Regions from separate parts of the Kitasatospora sp. UYEF31 genome, predicted to be linked through region 2. Evidence: riboswitches for the same ligand, from Rfam matches in the RefSeq annotation. Region 2 holds a riboswitch; the other holds the start of a gene.
What was found. A riboswitch is a leader RNA that binds a small molecule or an ion and turns the genes downstream of it on or off. The one in region 2 is predicted to bind glycine.

Region 1: it holds a riboswitch for glycine, as region 2 does, so the genes downstream of both, gcvT (glycine cleavage system aminomethyltransferase GcvT) here and gcvP (aminomethyl-transferring glycine dehydrogenase) in region 2, are expected to answer to the same signal.

Annotation. Positions count from the first base shown of each region.
Region 1 covers NZ_JBXAWK010000033.1:3,386-12,361, reverse strand. The annotation lists gene AC0Z36_RS17625 (hypothetical protein) at 1-741, shown strand, start outside; gene AC0Z36_RS17620 (hypothetical protein) at 919-1,746, shown strand; gene AC0Z36_RS17615 (bestrophin-like domain) at 1,829-2,626, shown strand; gene AC0Z36_RS17610 (flavin monoamine oxidase family protein) at 2,724-4,799, shown strand; gene AC0Z36_RS17605 (enhanced serine sensitivity protein SseB) at 4,847-5,563, opposite strand; gene AC0Z36_RS17600 (AAA family ATPase) at 5,603-6,220, opposite strand; glycine riboswitch at 6,702-6,804, shown strand; gene gcvT (glycine cleavage system aminomethyltransferase GcvT) at 7,014-8,126, shown strand; gene gcvH (glycine cleavage system protein GcvH) at 8,195-8,572, shown strand; gene glyA (serine hydroxymethyltransferase) at 8,689-8,976, shown strand, end outside.
Region 2 covers NZ_JBXAWK010000002.1:110,431-119,406, reverse strand. The annotation lists gene AC0Z36_RS01585 (double zinc ribbon and FHA domain-containing protein) at 1-55, shown strand, start outside; gene ftsR (transcriptional regulator FtsR) at 169-876, shown strand; gene AC0Z36_RS01575 (bifunctional nuclease family protein) at 1,001-1,474, shown strand; gene AC0Z36_RS01570 (MerR family transcriptional regulator) at 1,906-2,520, shown strand; gene AC0Z36_RS01565 (SanA/YdcF family protein) at 2,592-3,287, shown strand; gene AC0Z36_RS01560 (DNA polymerase IV) at 3,619-4,995, shown strand; glycine riboswitch at 5,099-5,234, shown strand; glycine riboswitch at 5,235-5,344, shown strand; gene gcvP (aminomethyl-transferring glycine dehydrogenase) at 5,398-8,301, shown strand; partial or broken gene AC0Z36_RS01550 (TetR-like C-terminal domain-containing protein) at 8,449-8,682, opposite strand.

The DNA.
Region 1 (8,976 bases), on a different contig from region 2:
GCACTGACCGTCCAGGACCCGCAGACCGCGGGCCGTCCGGTGCAGTGCCCCGACAAGGTCCCCGGCCTCGGCAGTGTCAGCTGCCTGGTGGACTTCCCGGCCGACGCCGGCCCGCAGCCGGGCACGGTGACCGTCACGGGCAGTGCCGGACGGCGCGGGGCCGATCCGGTGACGGCGGTCGGCACCGGCTACGAGGGGATGTCCGGCGGTCTGATGATCAAGCGGACCTGGACGACGGACGCGGCCCCGGAGTCCGTACCGCCGGGCACACCGCTCACCGCCACCTACCGGGTGACCGTGACCGGCAGTGCGCCCGTGTCGGTCACCGGGGTCACCGACACCCTGCTGGCCGCCGACCCGGCGGATCCCGCGAGCAGGGGGATCGCGCCCACGTCCGCCCGTCCGTTGCCGGTGGTCCTGGAACCCGGCCAGTCCCTCGACCTGAGCGTCCGGTTCCCAGCCAGGGCCGGGGTCCAGCACGGAGTGTCCAGAGCGTACGGAACGGTCGACGACCACGCGGTGGACGCGCACGGCGCACAACTGCCGCCCCGGCAGGTGACCGCCGACATCACGGCCGACTACCAAGGCTCCGGTCCGGTGCGTAAGAGCGCGCTGCGCGGCGACGTCGCGGACGACAACGGACTGCCGGTCCACGACTACCTGCTGTTCGGTCTCCTGGCACTCGCGGTGCCCGTGGCCCTGGCTGTCAGCGGCCGCTCCTGGCGGGGCCGGACGAATTAATCGCATCAAGGCGGGCCCGATAATCCGGACGGGTGCGCCCGACGGTGCCACCACGGAGGGAAATCAAGGCGTACGGATTTGAGCCCCCCGTCGGTCGACCAGCCGAACGGGTGAACCCGGCGGCCCGCCGGAGCCAAATCAGACGATATCCCGCCGTTCTCCCCAAGTATTGAGTTCATGCTTCCGCGGCGCCTGACTCCGATCCTGCTGCGCGCCGCCGCCTGCCTTCTGGTCGTCACCGGCAGCGCGCCGGTCGCCGCCTCCGCCGCACCCCGGGACGGCGGCGGGCAGGACATTCTCAAGGTCGAGGTGACCACAAACGGCAGCAGTGATCCGGCTGTCCAAATCCCCGCCGAGGAAACGGTCAAGCGTACGTACCGCATCACGAACCCGGCTGAATACCCCGTCGCGCGACTGTCCGTCAACGACCCGCAGACCCCGGCAGGTGCGGTCGACTGTCCGGCGGGGGTCCCCGGGCAGGGCACCTCCGTCTGCGTCGCCACCTTCCCTCCCAGCCCGGGCCGGCACCACGACCTGGTCACCGTCACCGCGCAGGCGCGGCCGTACGGGATGGACGCGAAGACGGTGGTGTGGATCGGCTACGACGGGCTGCCCGAGGTGGAGAAACCCAAGCCGGTGGCCGCGGCACCGCTGCCCCGGCCCCGGGCCGCCGTGCGACCGCTGACCGCCGTCCCGGCCCCCGCGCCGGCCCGGGCGCCTGCCCCGGCCCCGGCCGACAAGTTCGCCACCCGGCCCGGCGGCGCGTTCCAGACACCCGCCGTCAGCCCTGCCGAGGCCGCGCCTCCCACCACCGTCCAGCCCCCGGCGCCTGTCCCCGCACAGGTCGCCGGACTCGCCGCACCCACCGGCCCCGACGATGATCCGCTGCCCCGCGACCTGGGGCCCAGTCCGTGGGACTACCTGACGATGGCGCTGATCGTGATCATGCTGCCCGCCGTCCTGGTCGCCACCACCCACCAGTCGTCCCCGAGTAAACGGTCCTGACCCGTACTGCGCCCCGGCCAGCCGGCGGCCAGTTGAAAACCATCACCGCACGACGGATCCACCCGCACTTACGGAGCCCATCTTGCTGATCCCCTGGCTGCTCTGCGCTGCCGCCGGCGCCGCCACCGCGGCAACCCTGGCGGCCTTCATCGGCCGTACCGCACGCAGTCGTTCCGGCGACTTCAACGGCCAGGCGCTCGGCTTCGCCGGCAGCGTGCTGCTGTCCGCGTTCATGCTCGTGACGGGCTTCCTGATCGTCGGCTCCTGGCAGATGCAGGCGACACTGCGCGCGCATTCGCACGACGAGTCAAGGGAGTTGGCCAAGGCCTACCAGCGGTCCGGCGGTCTGGAGACCGCCGACCGGGACGCGATCCGTACCGGCCTGGTCAAGTACACCCACACCGTGATCGACGCCGAGTGGGACGACATGGCCAGGCACCGCGCGTCCGCCCTGGCGTGGGAGCGGCTCGACCAGATCCGCGAGGACCTCGTGCAGGTCAACAACCGGGCGCTGACCGACCCCACCCACATGCCCGCGCCGGTGCGCGCCGCCCTCGACGACACCCGCAGAGCGCTGGACGAGGTCTACCTCAAGCGCTACGCCCGGATCGCAGACCTGGACTCCACACCGCCGCCGTTGCTGACCAAGATCATGGTGACCGCCGGGCTCCTGGTGCTGGCGTATCCGCCACTGGTCGGGATGACCGCGAACGCGCGCAACATCGCCGTCCTCGGCTGCGCCGGGGCGATCATCGCCATGGGCATGTACCTCGTGCTGATGATGCGCGACCCGTTCACCCCGCCGCTGACCGTGGACCCGGACGCCTTCCGCGCGGTGCTGCAGCGGTACAGCCAGCTGAACCTTTCCGGGACAACTTGACGATGGGGGTGTCGTCCGTACGCCCGGCTGGGTGAACGTGCAGGACCGTCCGCTGTGGTGGTCCGGCCATCTGGCCGCCCCGATTGATCGTGATCACATGTCGATCAACCGCGCTGATTCCCCCAGCGAGCACCTGCCCTCCGACGATCTCCGGGACGACGTCCCCGGTGCCTCCCGGCGGGCCTTCCTCACCACCGCGGCGGCCACCGGCGCCGTGGCCGCCGCCGCGCCCCTGCTGGCCGTCGACGGCGCGTACGCCGCCGGGCTGTCGAGCCCCGGCCAGGCACTCCCACAAGCCCCGACGGGCCCGGTTGCCCCTAGCGTCGACCCCGACCGCTGGCAGACCTGCCTGGACGTGGCCCGCAGTCTCCTCCTGGTCGACAAGGACGGGCGCGACCTCAAGCTCGACTACCTCAAGATCCTGATCGACAGCGGTCTTCCCCGTACGGCGGCCAAGCCGAAGAAGGTCCTGATCATCGGCGCCGGGATGGCTGGCCTGGTCGCCGGCCAACTGCTCAAGCAGGCCGGACACAAGGTCACCATCCTGGAGGCCAACGCCAACCGGATCGGCGGCCGGGTCAAGACCTTCCGCGCCAAGCCCGGCGGCCAGGACTCCGCAAGCCCGTTCCAGGACCCGAAGCAGTACGCCGAAGCCGGCGCGATGCGGCTGCCGGACTTCCACCCGCTGGTCCTCGCCCTGGCCGACAAGCTCAAGATCAAGCGCCAGCCGTTCTACCTGGTCGACACAGTCCCCGGCACCGGCAAGCCGGATGCCCAGGCACCCGCTGTGGTCTACCGCTCGTACGGCGGCGAAGTCTGGAAGCGCGGCCCGGAGAACAGCGGTTACATCGCACCGGACAGGGCAGCCCACACCTGGATCTCGGTCAACGGAATGCGCGTCCGGCGCGCCGACTACGCGAAGAACCCGGCGGCGGTCAACGCCTCCTTCGGCGTCCCGGCGAAGCACCTGGGCATGACGATGGCTCAGGCGTACGCCGACGCCCTCACGCCCGCCTACGACAAGATCACCCGGAAGCTGCCCGACGGCAGCCGGGTGCCGCTCCCGCTGCCGCAGCTCATCGAGGGCTGGGCGCACCTGATCGACGAGTACGACGACATGTCCCTGTTCACCTACCTGGCCGACCACGTCGGCCTGGAACCGGCGCTGATCGAGGCGATGGGGACCGTCGAGAACCTCACCAGCCGGCTGCCGCTCGCGTTCCTGCACAGCTTCCTCAGCCACACGGACATCAACCCGAAGGCGACCTACTGGGAGCTGGCCGGCGGCACGGCTGAACTCCCGTACGCGCTCTACGAGAACATGAAGGGGGAGATCCGGCAGAACCGCCGGGTCACCCGGCTCGAGTTCCACGATCCGAAGCTCGGCGACACCGCGCACCTCAAGGGTGGTGGCGCGCGGGTATGGGCGTACGCGGTCAGCGAGGAGGGCGGCAACGACTCCCACGCGGGCCGGCCGACGCCGCCCGGCGAGGAGTTCACCGCCGACATCGCCATCGTCACCGTGCCGATCTCCGCGCTGCGGCACGTGCAGACACAGCCTGCGATGTCCTACCGCAAGCGCCGCGCGGTCATCGAGGTCCACTACGACGCGGCGACCAAGGTGCTGCTCGAATTCTCGCGCCGCTGGTGGGAGTTCACCGAGGAGGACTGGAAGCGCGAGCTGAACGCGGTCAAGCCGGGCCTGTACGCGAAGTACGGCAAGCAGGAGGCGAACCACACCTTCGGCGGCGGCTCGGTCACCGACCACGCCAACCGGTTCATGTACAACCCGTCGCACCCGGTCCCTGGCAGCAAGGGCGGCATCGTACTGGCCGCCTACACCTGGGCGGACGACGCCGTGCGCTGGGACAGTCTGGACGACGACGACCGGTACGCGTACGCCATGAACGGCCTTCAGGAGGTCTACGGGGAGCGCGTCGAGGCGTTCTACACCGGCCACGGCGCGACCCAGAGCTGGGTGCGCAACCGCTACGCGTGCGGGGAGGCCGCGGTGTTCACGCCGGGTCAGGTGGTCCGGTTGTTCCCGGCGATGGCCACCCCGGAGGGCCCGCTGCACTTCGCCGGGGACCACACGTCGCTGAAGTCCGCGTGGATCGAGGGCGCGCTGGAGTCAGCGGTGCGCGCGGCCCTTGAGGTGCACACCGCGAAGTAGGGCCCGGCTGCCTCAACTCCTGTCCGGAACCTGATTCCGGACCCGGTTCAGAAATTCCGCGTGTAGAACGGCGCGACGTAGCCCAGCATCCAGTCCCCCACCGGGTCCTGGGCCACGTCGAGCAGCACCATCGTCACCGGCCACTGGCAGCCGCCGCGGCTGAGCGCCCGCTCCAGGGCGTGCATCGCGGCGGCCCGGTCCTGCTCCTCCCAGCGGTCCAGTTCGATGCCCAGGAACAGCGCGGGGGTGTCGGTCTCGACCGTGCCGAGCGCGCGGCGCGCGCTGAGCACCACAGGGGTCGCGGCGAACTCCTCGACGGCCGCCCGCAGCAGCGCCACAGACTCCTCGTGCGGCTCGGGTTCGCGCAGCCGTACGCGGGCGCCCATCGCCCCGGCGTTGGGAATCTTCGCGAGTTCCAGGACCCCCGCGGCGGGGATCGGGATGCCGATCTCACCGCCCGGATTGACCGCGATCCCGACCTCAGGCGGCAGGCCCCGGGCGAACTCCCGCACCGGGGCGACCGTGTAGGACATCTGCCCGGCGATCATGAACAGCTGTTCCTCCGAGGTGAAGACCGGGACGTACACGCCCCCGTCGATCTCGGTGGTCGGCAGGGTCAGGTCCCGGCTGTCCGGACCGCCCCCGGCCGGCAGCGGCACCCACACCTGCCCGTCACCCAGTGCCTCGATCAACTCACCGGTGCGGCCGGGGTCCCGCGCCGCCGCGAGGAGTGCGTACTCGACGGTGTTGGTCGGGAAGACCATGGGCGGAGCTCCTCGGAAGTACGGGCCGGCGGGTCCGGGTCACTCTAAACCGTGGGTTTCAGCGAATGAGATCCGCCCGATCCTGGACGCCGCGCCCCGGTCCAGGAGCACACACGACGCGGCCCCGGTGACGCCTCCACCGATGTCCGCCCGCAGTCGGTTCCAGGTCTGCACGTGCCGGTCGAACACCGGGGCCGTGACCCCCCGCCGCCGCTTCCGCTGACCGTCCAGCGCCTGCTCCCCGGTGACCTCAAGGAGAAGGAGGTGAAAGCTTTTGCCACGGGCCCGGGCGGCCCACGCGACAACCAGGCGCAGCCACGCGTTGCGCCCACTGTCGTGCAGCACCACCGGCCCGTCGCCGCACACCGCGGCGACCACCCTGACGTAGTGCTGGACCCGGACCAGCGGCCGGTACAGGCCGTACGGCAGCGGGCCGAGGCGGGTCCGCCAGACGAAGCTCAGCCGTTCCGCGTCGAGCAGTGCGGGCCCGGGGCGCACCGCGCGGTCGAGCAGCGTGCTCTTGCCGGCCCCGGGCAGCCCGGTGACCAGGACGACCGAACCCCGCGGATAGACGAGTGCGCGACAGGTACGCCGCCGCAGGTCGTGGACGCCGGACGGGCGCAACACCGACTTCCGGTGCCTACGCGGCGCGGGCACGCGCACCACCTGGGGCTCCCCGGATGGAACCACCGGTGCGACCCGGTCCCCAACAGCGCAGTCCCCCACCGGACTCGACATGGCCCTCTCCTTCATTGCGGCCATCCTGCACCGTGCGGGGCCCCCACAACTGCCGGTCTTCCCTCGAATACCCACTCCCCGTACGACAACGGTGGTGGACCGATACTGTGCTGTGCCAAGCAGTGTCCTCTTACATCTGCCCTACGCTCCGCAAGCTCCACTTCGGGCTGATGCCGGACACCGCAGCAGATCTGTGCTGTGCCAAGCAGTGTCCTCTTACATCTGCCCTACGCTCCGCAAGCTCCACTTCGGGCTGATGCCGGACACCGCCGCGGATCTGTGCTGTCCCAAGCGGTGTCCTCTTACATCTGCCCTACGCTCCGCAAGCTCCACTTCGGGCTGATGCCGGACACCGCCGCGGATCTGAGTAGCATTCGCCCAACAACCGCATATTGGCCGTCGACCCCGCGCGGGAGAGACCCTTCGGAGATGTTTCCGAGGTGGTCGCCGAAGGAGCAAATCCTCCCCGGAAACTCTCAGGCCCCCTGTACCGCCCGGGTGAGGCATCTCTGGAAAGCAGGCCGGAGCCCTTCCGTGCGCCGCTGTGCGCAGGAGTCCGGTCTCACCCACGGTGCAAGCCGCGTCTGCCCATGGCAGCGTTGGTGAAGCTCTCAGGTCCATGACAGAGGGGGAGGGCATCGACCGTGTTGGTGCGGCCGGGCCTGCCTTGTGTCCGCACCTGCTCCGCTGCTCCGTGAGGAGATCCACGCCCATGAGCACCGTCCCCGTTGAACGCCGCACGCCGCTGGACGCCGTCCATGACGCGCGCGGCGCCACCATGACCGACTTCGCGGGCTGGAGGATGCCGCTGCGGTACGGCAGCGAGAGCGCCGAGCACAACGCCGTACGCGAAGCCGCCGGTCTGTTCGACCTCACCCATATGGGTGAGATCACCCTGCGCGGTCCGGAAGCCGCCCGCGCCCTCGACCACGCGCTGGTCGGCTTCATCTCGAAGATCGGCGTGGACCGCGCCCGCTACTCGATGATCTGTGACGTCAACGGCGGAATCCTGGACGACCTGATCGTCTACCGGCTCGCCGAGACCGAGTTCCTGGTGGTCGCGAACGCGTCCAACGCGGCGGTCGTCGCCCGTGAGCTGATCACCCGGGCCGCGGGCTTCGACGTGACCGTCACCGACGAGTCCGAGTCGTACGCGCTACTCGCTGTCCAGGGCCCGAACGCGGTGAAGATCCTGCGCGGGCTCACCGACCTGGACCTCGACGCGGTGAAGTACTACGCGATCGACCGGGCGAAGGTCGCCGGCCACGAGGTGTTCCTGGCCCGCACCGGCTACACCGGCGAGGACGGCTTCGAGTTGTTCGTCACGCCGGACGCCGCGGTCTCGCTGTGGACCTCCCTGGAGGAGGCGGGTGCCGGGCTCGGCCTGATCCCGTGCGGCCTGTCCTGCCGCGACACCCTGCGCCTGGAGGCGGGGATGCCGCTGTACGGGAACGAACTGTCCACCGGCCTGACGCCGTACGAGGCCAACCTGGGCCGGGTCGTCCGCCTCGACAAGGAGGAGGACTTCATCGGCCGCGCGGCGCTGGCCGCCCGCGCTGAAGAGGGCCCCCGCAGCACCCTGGTCGGGCTGAAGCCGGCCGGTCGGCGCATCCCGCGGCACGGCTTCCCGGTGGTCGACCCCGGCACCGGCGAGAAGATCGGCGAGGTCACCTCCGGTGCTCCGTCGCCGACGCTGGGCCACCCCATCGCGATGGCGTACGTGCCGCTGGACCGGGCCGAACCCGGCACGCGGCTGGCGATCGACATCCGCGGCAAGGCCGAGCCGGCCGAGGTTGTGGCGCTGCCGTTCTACAAGCGCGCCTGACGCACACCCGCGTCCGGCATCTGAACCCCGTACACAAGCACCCCTTTCGATCCGGGAGAATCCCAGTCATGAGCAACCCCCAGCAGCTGAGCTACACCAAGGAGCACGAGTGGCTCTCCGCGGCACAGGACGGTGTGTCCACTGTCGGCATCACCGCCCACGCCGCCGAGGCGCTCGGTGACGTGGTCTTCGTGCAGCTCCCCGAGGTCGGCCAGGCCGTCACCGCGGGCGAGACCTGCGGTGAACTGGAGTCGACGAAGTCGGTCAGCGACATCTACTCCCCGGTCACCGGTGAGGTCGTCGCGGTCAACGACGCCGTCGTGGAGGACCCGGCCCTGGTCAACTCGGCGGCCTTCGAGGGCGGCTGGCTGTTCAAAGTGAAGGTCGACGGCGAGCCCGCGGACCTCCTCACCGCCGATGAGTACGCCGCTTTCGCCGGCGCCTGACCCACCCTTTGCTGCGTTTCAACGCGTGAAGACCGCCATTTCCAGCCGGGCCACCGGGTTTTCGGCTGGGGGTCCGGGGGTTATCCCCCGGGTAGACACCGTAGAGGAGCTGCTCCGTGACGATCCTGGACCAGTCACTGGCCGAGTTCGACCCTGAGGTCAACGCCGCCGTCAACCAGGAACTGCGCCGCCAGCAGAACACCCTGGAGATGATCGCCTCCGAGAACTTCGCCCCCGTGGCGGTTCTTGAGGCACAGGGTTCGGTGCTGACCAACAAGTACGCGGAGGGCTACCCGGGCCGCCGCTACTACGGCGGCTGCGAGTTCGTCGACGTCGTCGAGACGCTGGCGATCGACCGGCTCAAGGAGCTGTTCGGCGCCGCAGCCGCCAACGTGCAGCCGCAC
Region 2 (8,976 bases):
CCGCCTGGTCTTCTTCCCCAGCCGCAATATGCTCCCCGGCGGGGACCACGCGTGACCCGGCGCACGGCCGCCGTCGACGACGGACCGGACAACCGGTCGGGCGTCGGCGGCGCCGTGCCCGGAACCGCCGGAATTCCGGGGCCGGCAGTCCCCGGTGCCGCGGGCACGATGAGCATCGGCGAGATACTGGCCCTGCTCAAACCCGAGTTCCCGGACATCAGCATCTCCAAGATCCGCTTCCTCGAGGCCGAGGGCCTGGTCGAACCCCGGCGCAGCCCCTCGGGCTACCGCAAGTTCGCCGCCGCCGACCTCGACCGGCTGCGCTACGTGCTGCGCCTCCAGCGGGACCGCTACCTGCCGCTCCGGGTGATCAAGGAGCAACTGGCGGCCGTTGACAACGGCCTGCAACCGCCGCAGCCCCAGGCGGCCCCGACGGACGCCGTCGGGGGCGGCGCCGCCGCACCTGACGCCGGAACGGTCCGCCTCACCCGCGCAGAACTGACCGCCGCCGCCGGGATCGACGCCGACCGGCTCACCCGCCTTGAGGAGTACGGGCTGATCAGCCCCCTCCCCGCGGCCCCCGGGCCCGCCGACCCGCTGCCGGGCCCGCACTACGACGGCGACGCGCTGGTCGTCGCGCGCCTTGTGACCGCACTCGGCCGCTACGGCCTCGAACCCAGGCACCTGCGGCAGATCAAGGCGGCCGCGGACCGCGAGGCCGCCCTCGTCGAACAGATCGTCGCGCCGCTGCTGCACCGCCGCGGCGCGGAGGCCAGGACGGGCGCCGAGCAGGCCGTACGCGAACTCCTCGCCCTGACATCCAGGTTCCACACGGTGATGGTCGACGCCGCGCTGCGGCCGACACTCGGGCGCTGACAGTCCTCCACCGGGCACCCGGCAGTGACCCGCGACGGCTGACTTTTTCCGTATTTGACGATTGTCGGCACTGATTCCCCTGGGGGGATCTGTGCCGGTGGTGCAAGCGCGCTAGTGTGGCGATGTGAATGAGCTCGAGGTCGTAGGCGTCCGGGTGGAGATGCCCTCCAACCAGCCGATCGTGCTCCTGCGCGAGACCGGGGGAGACCGCTATCTCCCCATCTGGATCGGTCCTGTGGAGGCGACGGCGATCGCTTTCGCACAGCAGGGGGTGGTACCCGCCCGGCCGCTGACACACGATCTGCTCAAGGACGTGCTGCAGGCGCTGGGGCAGGACCTGACACAGATCCGGATCACGGATCTGCGCGAAGGTGTGTTCTACGCGGAGCTGGTGTTCGAAGGCGGGACCCAGGTCAGCGCCCGCCCCTCCGACGCGATCGCGCTCGCGCTGCGCACCGGCACGCCGATCGTCGGTGCGGAGAGCGTCCTCGACGAGGCCGGGATCGTCATCCCGGACGAGCAGGAGGACGAAGTGGAGAAGTTCCGCGAGTTCCTCGACCAGATCTCCCCCGAGGACTTCGGCACCACCAGTCAATGACCACCAGCCGGTGACTGCCGGCCGCTGACCGCCCGCAGAGGGCGCCGCCCGTGTGCGCCCAGTGACGTGACCCGGCCCTCCGGCCGTGTGACAGGCCCGGGTCGACGCACGAGGTGAATATCACGCAGCGTGCGGCGAGACCGGTGCCGACGGCTGTGGTTTCGTGAAGTTTCTGTCCTTGACCAGGAACGATCGATCAATCGGTGGGTTTGCTTACCCGAACCGGATGGTTTCAAACCACTCTCCCGTGGTGTGTCACTCGGCGTGCCGAACGTGCCGGTCGTTGACGCACCCCAGGTGACTGCCTACCGTCGAAAACGACAGTCCCGGGGAGGATTCTGCTGCGTTGCATATCGACGCACGCAGCCTGGGACCAACGGACCCCCGCGCAGTCGATGTCCTGACGGCAGGGGGATGAGACGGAGGTCGGCGTGAGCATCACCGGCGACAACACGGCCCCCGGGCCCGCGCGCCCGACCCGACCCGTGTCCGCGCGGGCCGTCCAGCCCCCCCGCGGCCGTGTGCAGGGCCCCTCGGCGGGAGGCGCGCAGCCGGAGGTCGGCTACCGCGGTCCCACGGCCTGCGCGGCGGCCGGGATCACCTACCGGCAGCTGGACTACTGGGCCCGCACCGGCCTGGTCGAGCCCAGCATCCGGCCGGGCGGCACCAGCGGTTCCCAGCGGCTCTACGCCTTCCGCGACATCCTCGTCCTCAAGATCGTCAAGCGGCTCCTGGACGCCGGCGTCTCCCTGCAGAACATCCGCGTCGCCACCGACCACCTGCGCAGCAGCCGGGTCGAGGACATGGCCGGCGTCACGTTGATGAGCGACGGGGCCAGCGTCTACGAGTGCACGTCGTACGAAGAGATCGTTGAACTGGTCCAGGGCGGGCAGGGGGTCTTCGGCATCGCCGTGGGGGCGGTCTGCCGCGAAGTCGAGGCGGCGCTGGGCCAGCTGCCCGGCGAGCAGCCCGAAACCGGTGAGGCCGTCGTACGGTTCCACCCGTCCGATGAACTGGCCGCGCGCCGCCGCAGTAAAGCAGTATGAGAAGGCCCCGGCGTGACCGTCACCCCACCGGTGACCGGAACCGACCGGCGACCTCATTCGTCGTCCCCGACATGCTCACCAAGCTTCGTGGCCGGATCAAAGTCCCACGCACCCGCCGGGGTCAGCGCTTGTTCTTCCAGATTCTCCTGATGTGCACGGTCGTCGGGCTCGTCCCGGTGACCTGGACGTTCCTGGCCGCCGGCAACAGGGTCCGGTCGGTGGACAAGGTGCCGGCCACCGATGTGGGCATGGTGCTCGGCGCGGGCGTCGTGGGGGACACCGCGACGCCGCTCCTGGCCGAACGCCTCGAAGTCGCACTCAAGCTGTACCGGTCGGGCAAGGTCAAGGTGCTGCTCGTGACCGGCGACGGCGGCGGCAACCGCTACGACGAGACCGGCGTGATGCGCCGCTACCTGACCGACCGCGGAGTGCCGGACGCCAGGATCGTCGTCGACGAAGCGGGATTCACCACGTGGGACTCCTGCGTCCGCGCGGTCCAGGTGTACGGGGTCGACAGCGTCACGGTGATAACCCAGAAGTTCCACCTCCGCCGCGCACTGGCCCTGTGCCGGGCCGCCGGCCTTGCGACGGTCTACGGGGTGGGGGACAACTCCCTGAACCGGCTCGAAGGCATCCCGCCGACCGTCTACGGCGGGATGCGCGAGATCCCGGCCGCCGCGAAGGCGGTGCTCACCATCCTCCGGAAACCCGCTCCGCAGAAGTCGACGCCGCCGAGTGACGCCGTCCGGATCGCACTCAGTTCTTAGCCGGGCTCCAAGCGCGGGCGTTTTCCTCACGCCGCCTTCGCTGCGCTCAGTCGTCGCTCGGCGCCCGCGCGTCGCCCGGTCAGGCCGCGCCCTCCGGGCGCGCTCAGGACGCTGCGCGCCTTCGCCTTGCGGGGTGGGGCCGCTCGGGGCGCTGCGCGTCTTCGCCTTGCGGGGTGGGGCCGCTCGGGGTGCTGCGCGTCTTCGCCTTGCGGGGTGGGGCCGCTCGGGGTGCTGCGCGTCCTCGACCCGTTTGGGACGCGCTGCTTCGCTTCGATCAGTCGCCTCGTGGTGGCGCGGCTCGGTGTCAGCCCGGTCAGGCATGATCTGAGCTGTGAGAACCGCGCCTTCGATCCTGCATCTGGACATGGACGCGTTCTTCGCCGCCGTCGAACAGGCCGCGAAACCGAGTCTGCGCGGAAAGCCGGTGATCGTCGGCGGTCTCGGCGGACGAGGTGTGGTGTCCACCTGTTCCTATGAGGCCCGGAAGTTCGGCGTCCGCTCGGCCATGTCGATGTCCGAGGCCCGACGGCGCTGTCCCAACGCGGCCTATCTGAACCCCCGGTTCACGATCTACCGGGAGGTCAGCGAGATCGTCATGCTGCTCATGCAGGAGCTGTCGCCGCTGGTCGAGCCGCTGAGCCTGGACGAGGCGTTCATCGACTTGGAGGCGGGTCCGTACCGCGGGCGGCTCGACACCGCCAAAGTCGTCGAGATCGCGACGAAGCTCCGCGCGGACATTTACGAGATCACCGGGCTCACCTGCTCGGTCGGCGCCGCCGCCTCAAAACTCCTGGCCAAGGTCGGCTCCGAGTTGGACAAGCCCGACGGGCTGACCGTGATCGAACCCGGTCAGGAGCGGACCGTACTCGACCCGATGTCCGTGCGGGCCCTCCCGGGCGTCGGCCCGGCGACCGGCGACACCCTGCGCAAGGCCGGGATCACCACAGTCGCAGCCCTCGCCGCCCTGCCTGAGAGCGATCTCGTACGGATGATCGGCCAGGCGCACGGGCGCGGACTGCACGCCCTCGCCCAGGGGCGGGACGAACGGCCCGTGGTCGCCGAGCGCGACGCCAAGTCGGTCTCCGTCGAGGACACCTTCGACACCGACCTCGTCGACCGGGCCAGGATCATCCGGGAGATCGACCGGCTCGCGGCCCGCTGCACCGAGCGCCTGCGCGCCGCCGCGCGGTCCGGGCGCACCATCACGGTCAAGGTGCGCCGCTACGACTTCTCCAGCCTCACCCGCTCCGAGACACTGCGCGGCCCCACAGACGACCCTGTCGTCATCCGGGAGACGGCGCAGCGGCTGATCGCCCAGGTGGACAACGAAGGCGGCCTGCGGCTGCTCGGCGTCGGGGTGTCGGGGCTCGCCGACTACGCGCAGCAGGACCTGTTCGGGAGCGGTCCGGACACCGAAGTCGTACGGATTGACGAAGAGGAGCCCGGGGCGTGGGAACCCGGCGGTCCCGCAGTCTTCCACCCGGGGCGTCCGCCGCTGGCGGTCTGGCACCCCGGGCAGGACGTCGGGCACACCGAGTGGGGTCCGGGCTGGGTGCAGGGCAGCGGTGTCGGCCGGGTCACCGTACGGTTCGAGACACCCGGGTCCACTCCGGGGCGGGTCCGTACGTTCCGCATCGACGATCCGGATCTCACGGGTGCCGAGCCGCAGTCGCTCGTGCCCCCTGACCAGCGCGGGAAGCCGGCCTGACGGCATGAATCGGACGTACGGCGGCAAAACGCCACCGCACCTCAGGAACCCCAGGGGACCGGTCCCGCACCGGGTGGGCCGCTGCTACCTTTGACACTGCTCATGTGGCCGCGCGGGAGAGTCCCGGGTGGGGACCGCAACGGGATCCGACAACATATTCCGTCACTGGTCCGCACATCGGGCGCCGAAGGAGCAACTCCTCCCCGGAATCTCTCAGGCCCCCGTACCGCGTAGGACAGAGCACTCTGGAAAGTAGTCCCCGGTGAAGACGGCCGGTGGCTCGCCGACGGTGCAAACCCGCACGTGCCCGCGGGTGAAGCTCTCAGGTACCGATGACAGAGGGGGAGGCCACCGACGGGTACGGCCGCGTACCCGCCAGGAGTAATCCAGGAGGCCTCCGTGATGACCACGTCCCACGTCCCTTCCGTTCCGCCGCGTTCGGGACCCGGGAGCCTGGCCGGCCTTGAGCGGGCCCAGCCGTTCGACGTCCGCCACATCGGCCCGGACGCCGACGAGCAGGCGAAGATGCTCGCCCACATCGGTTTCGGTTCCCTGGACGACCTGACAGACGCGGCCGTCCCCGAGACGATCCGTACGATCGAAGCCCTCGACCTGCCCCCGGCTCTGACCGAGGCGGCCGTCGCCGTCGAACTGCGGGCCATCGCCGCCCGCAACGAAGTCCTCACGCCGATGATCGGCCTGGGCTACTACGGCACCGTGACCCCGCCGGTGATCCTGCGCAACGTCATGGAATCGCCCGCCTGGTACACGGCGTACACGCCCTACCAGCCGGAGATCTCCCAGGGGCGCCTTGAGGCCCTCATCAACTTCCAGACGGTCGTGACCGACCTGACCGGGCTCGACGTGGCCGGCGCCTCCCTCCTGGACGAGAGCACCGCCGCCGCCGAGGCGATGACCCTCGCGCGACGCGCGGGCAAGTCCAAGAGCAGCGTGTTCGTCGTCGACGCGCAGACTCTGCCGCAGACCATCGCCGTCGTGCGCACGCGCGCCGAGGCGATGGGCATCGAGGTGCTCGTCACCGACACCGCCGCCGGTCTGCCCGAAGGCGACTTCTACGGCGTCCTCCTCCAGTACCCGGGTGCCGACGGCCAGGTCCGCGACCTCACCGCCGTGATCGCAGAAGCACACGGGCGCGGCGCGCTCGTCAGCGTCGCCGCCGACCTCCTCGCCCTCACCCTGCTCAAGTCGCCCGGTGCCATGGGTGCCGACATCGCGGTGGGCTCATCCCAGCGCTTCGGCGTCCCGATGGGCTTCGGCGGACCGCACGCCGGATACATGGCGGTCACCCAGAAGCTGACCCGCTCGATGCCCGGACGCCTCGTCGGCGTGTCCGTCGACGCCGACGGCAACCAGGCCTACCGCCTCGCGCTCCAGACCCGCGAGCAGCACATCCGCCGGGAGAAGGCGACCAGCAACATCTGCACCGCGCAGGTGCTGCTCGCCGTCATGGCCGGCATGTACGCGGTCTACCACGGCCCCGAGGGCCTGACCGCGATCGCCCGCCGGGTGCACCGCTTCGCGGCCATCCTTGCCGAGGGCTTCCGTACGGCCGGTACCGACGTCGTCCACCGCGACTTCTTCGACACCGTGGTCGTCGAGGTCCCGGGCCGCGCCGCGGCGATGGTCGCCGCCGCCCGCGCCGAGGGCGTGAACCTCCGCCTCGTCGACGCAGACCACGTCGGGATCAGCTGTGACGAGACCACCACCCGCGCGCACGTCGACACCGTCTGGCGCGCGGCCGGCGTCACCGGCGAGGTGGCCGGCCTCGACAAGACCACCGCCGACGCGCTGCCGGAGGACCTGCTCCGTACGGAGGACTTCCTCGTCCACCCCGTCTTCCACGCGCACCGCTCCGAGACCGACATGCTGCGCTACCTGCGCCGTTTGTCCGACAAGGACTACGCGTTGGACCGCGGCATGATCCCGCTGGGCTCGTGCACGATGAAGCTCAACGCCACCACCGAGATGGAGCCGGTCACCTGGCCGGAGTTCGGGGCACTGCACCCGTTCGCGCCCATCGACCAGGCGGGTGGCTACCTGGAACTGATCCAGAGCCTGGAGGCCGGGCTTGAGCAGATCACCGGCTACGCCAAGGTGTCGGTCCAGCCGAACGCCGGTTCGCAGGGCGAGCTGGCGGGTCTGCTCGCGGTCCGCGCCTACCACCGGGCCAACGGCGACACCGGCCGTGACGTGTGCCTGATCCCGTCCTCCGCGCACGGTACCAACGCGGCCTCCGCCGTCATGGCCGGTATGCGCGTGGTCGTCGTCGCCACCGGTGAGAACGGCGACGTGGACGAGGCCGATCTGCGGGCCAAGATCGAGAAGCACCGCGACGCGCTGTCGGTGCTGATGATCACCTACCCGTCCACGCACGGCGTCTTCGAGACCCATGTCACCGACATCTGCGCCCTGGTGCACGAGGCCGGCGGCCAGGTCTACGTCGACGGCGCGAACCTCAACGCCCTGGTCGGCCTCGCCAAACCGGGCAGGTTCGGCGCGGACGTCTCGCACCTGAACCTGCACAAGACCTTCTGCATCCCGCACGGCGGCGGTGGCCCCGGTGTCGGCCCGGTCGGCGTCCGCGCGCACCTCGCGCCGTACCTCCCCAACCACCCGATGCAGCCCGACGCGGGCCCGGCCACCGGCGTCGGCCCGATCTCCGCCGCCCCGTGGGGCTCCGCGTCGATCCTGCCGATCTCCTGGACGTACATGCGCCTCATGGGCCCGGACGGGCTCAAGCGCGCCACCCAGGTGGCGATCCTCAACGCCAACTACATCGCCAAGCGGCTCGCCCCGCACTTCCCGGTGCTCTACACCGGCCCCGGCGGCCTGGTGGCGCACGAGTGCATCATCGACGTGCGCGGCATCACCAAGGCCACCGGCGTCACGGTGGACGACGTCGCCAAGCGCCTCATCGACTACGGCTTCCACGCGCCGACCATGTCGTTCCCGGTCGTCGGCACGCTGATGATCGAGCCGACGGAGAGCGAGAACCAGAACGAGATCGACCGGTTCTGCGACGCCATGATCGCGATCAAGGCCGAGATCGACCGCGTCGGCTCCGGTGACCTCCCCGCTGAAGACAACCCCCTGGCCAACGCGCCCCACACCGCGGCGATGCTCGCGGGCGACTGGGACCACGCCTACAGCCGTACCGAGGGACTGTTCCCCGGCGGGATGAACCCGGCCGCGAAGTACTGGCCGCCGGTCCGCCGCATCGACGGCGCGCACGGCGACCGCAACCTGGTCTGCTCGTGCCCGTCGATCGAGGCGTACGCCGGCTGAGGTGGCGATCTTGGAGTTTGCGGGACGATTGCCGCCCCGGAAACTCCAAGATCGTTTCGGCTGGACGTGCTGGGCCGTGCCCTGGACAACCAGGTCTGTCAACTCCTGGGCGAACCCCGGGCGCTGGGCCGTGGCCGTGCCCAGGACCGCGTACATGACCGCGCCGTTGAGCGTCACGAACAACAGGTCGGGGTCGACGTCCGCCCTGACCCGGCCGCCTTCGACGCCGTGCCGGACAATCCTGCGGAACACCTCGTGGACCGGCTCCAGACGCTCGGCGAGAAGCTCCTTCAGCGCCGGATGGTCGCGGTACTCCGCCAGCAGGCCCGGCAGTGCGGCGGCCGTCTCCGGGCGCTGGAACGAAGTCAGCGCCGCGTCCACGAAACCGCGGACGTCCACGGCGAAGTCACCGCTTCCCACCGCGTCGATGCTCAGCCGGGCGTAGCTCTGCTCGGTGCGGATCTCCCGCACGGCGTCCAGGATCACCTCGTCCGTACGCGGGTCGCGGGGGCGGCCGGGTCCCGGCAGCGGGTGTCGTAGCCATGGCGCTCCGTCGGTCCGGGAGGTGTCCTGCCTGGTCAGACTAGTCCCGCAGGGTTTCTCAGGGCCCGACGTTCTGTGCCTCGCTGACGAAGCCGGTATTGATTGACACTCAGATTCCCCAACGGGCGGGCG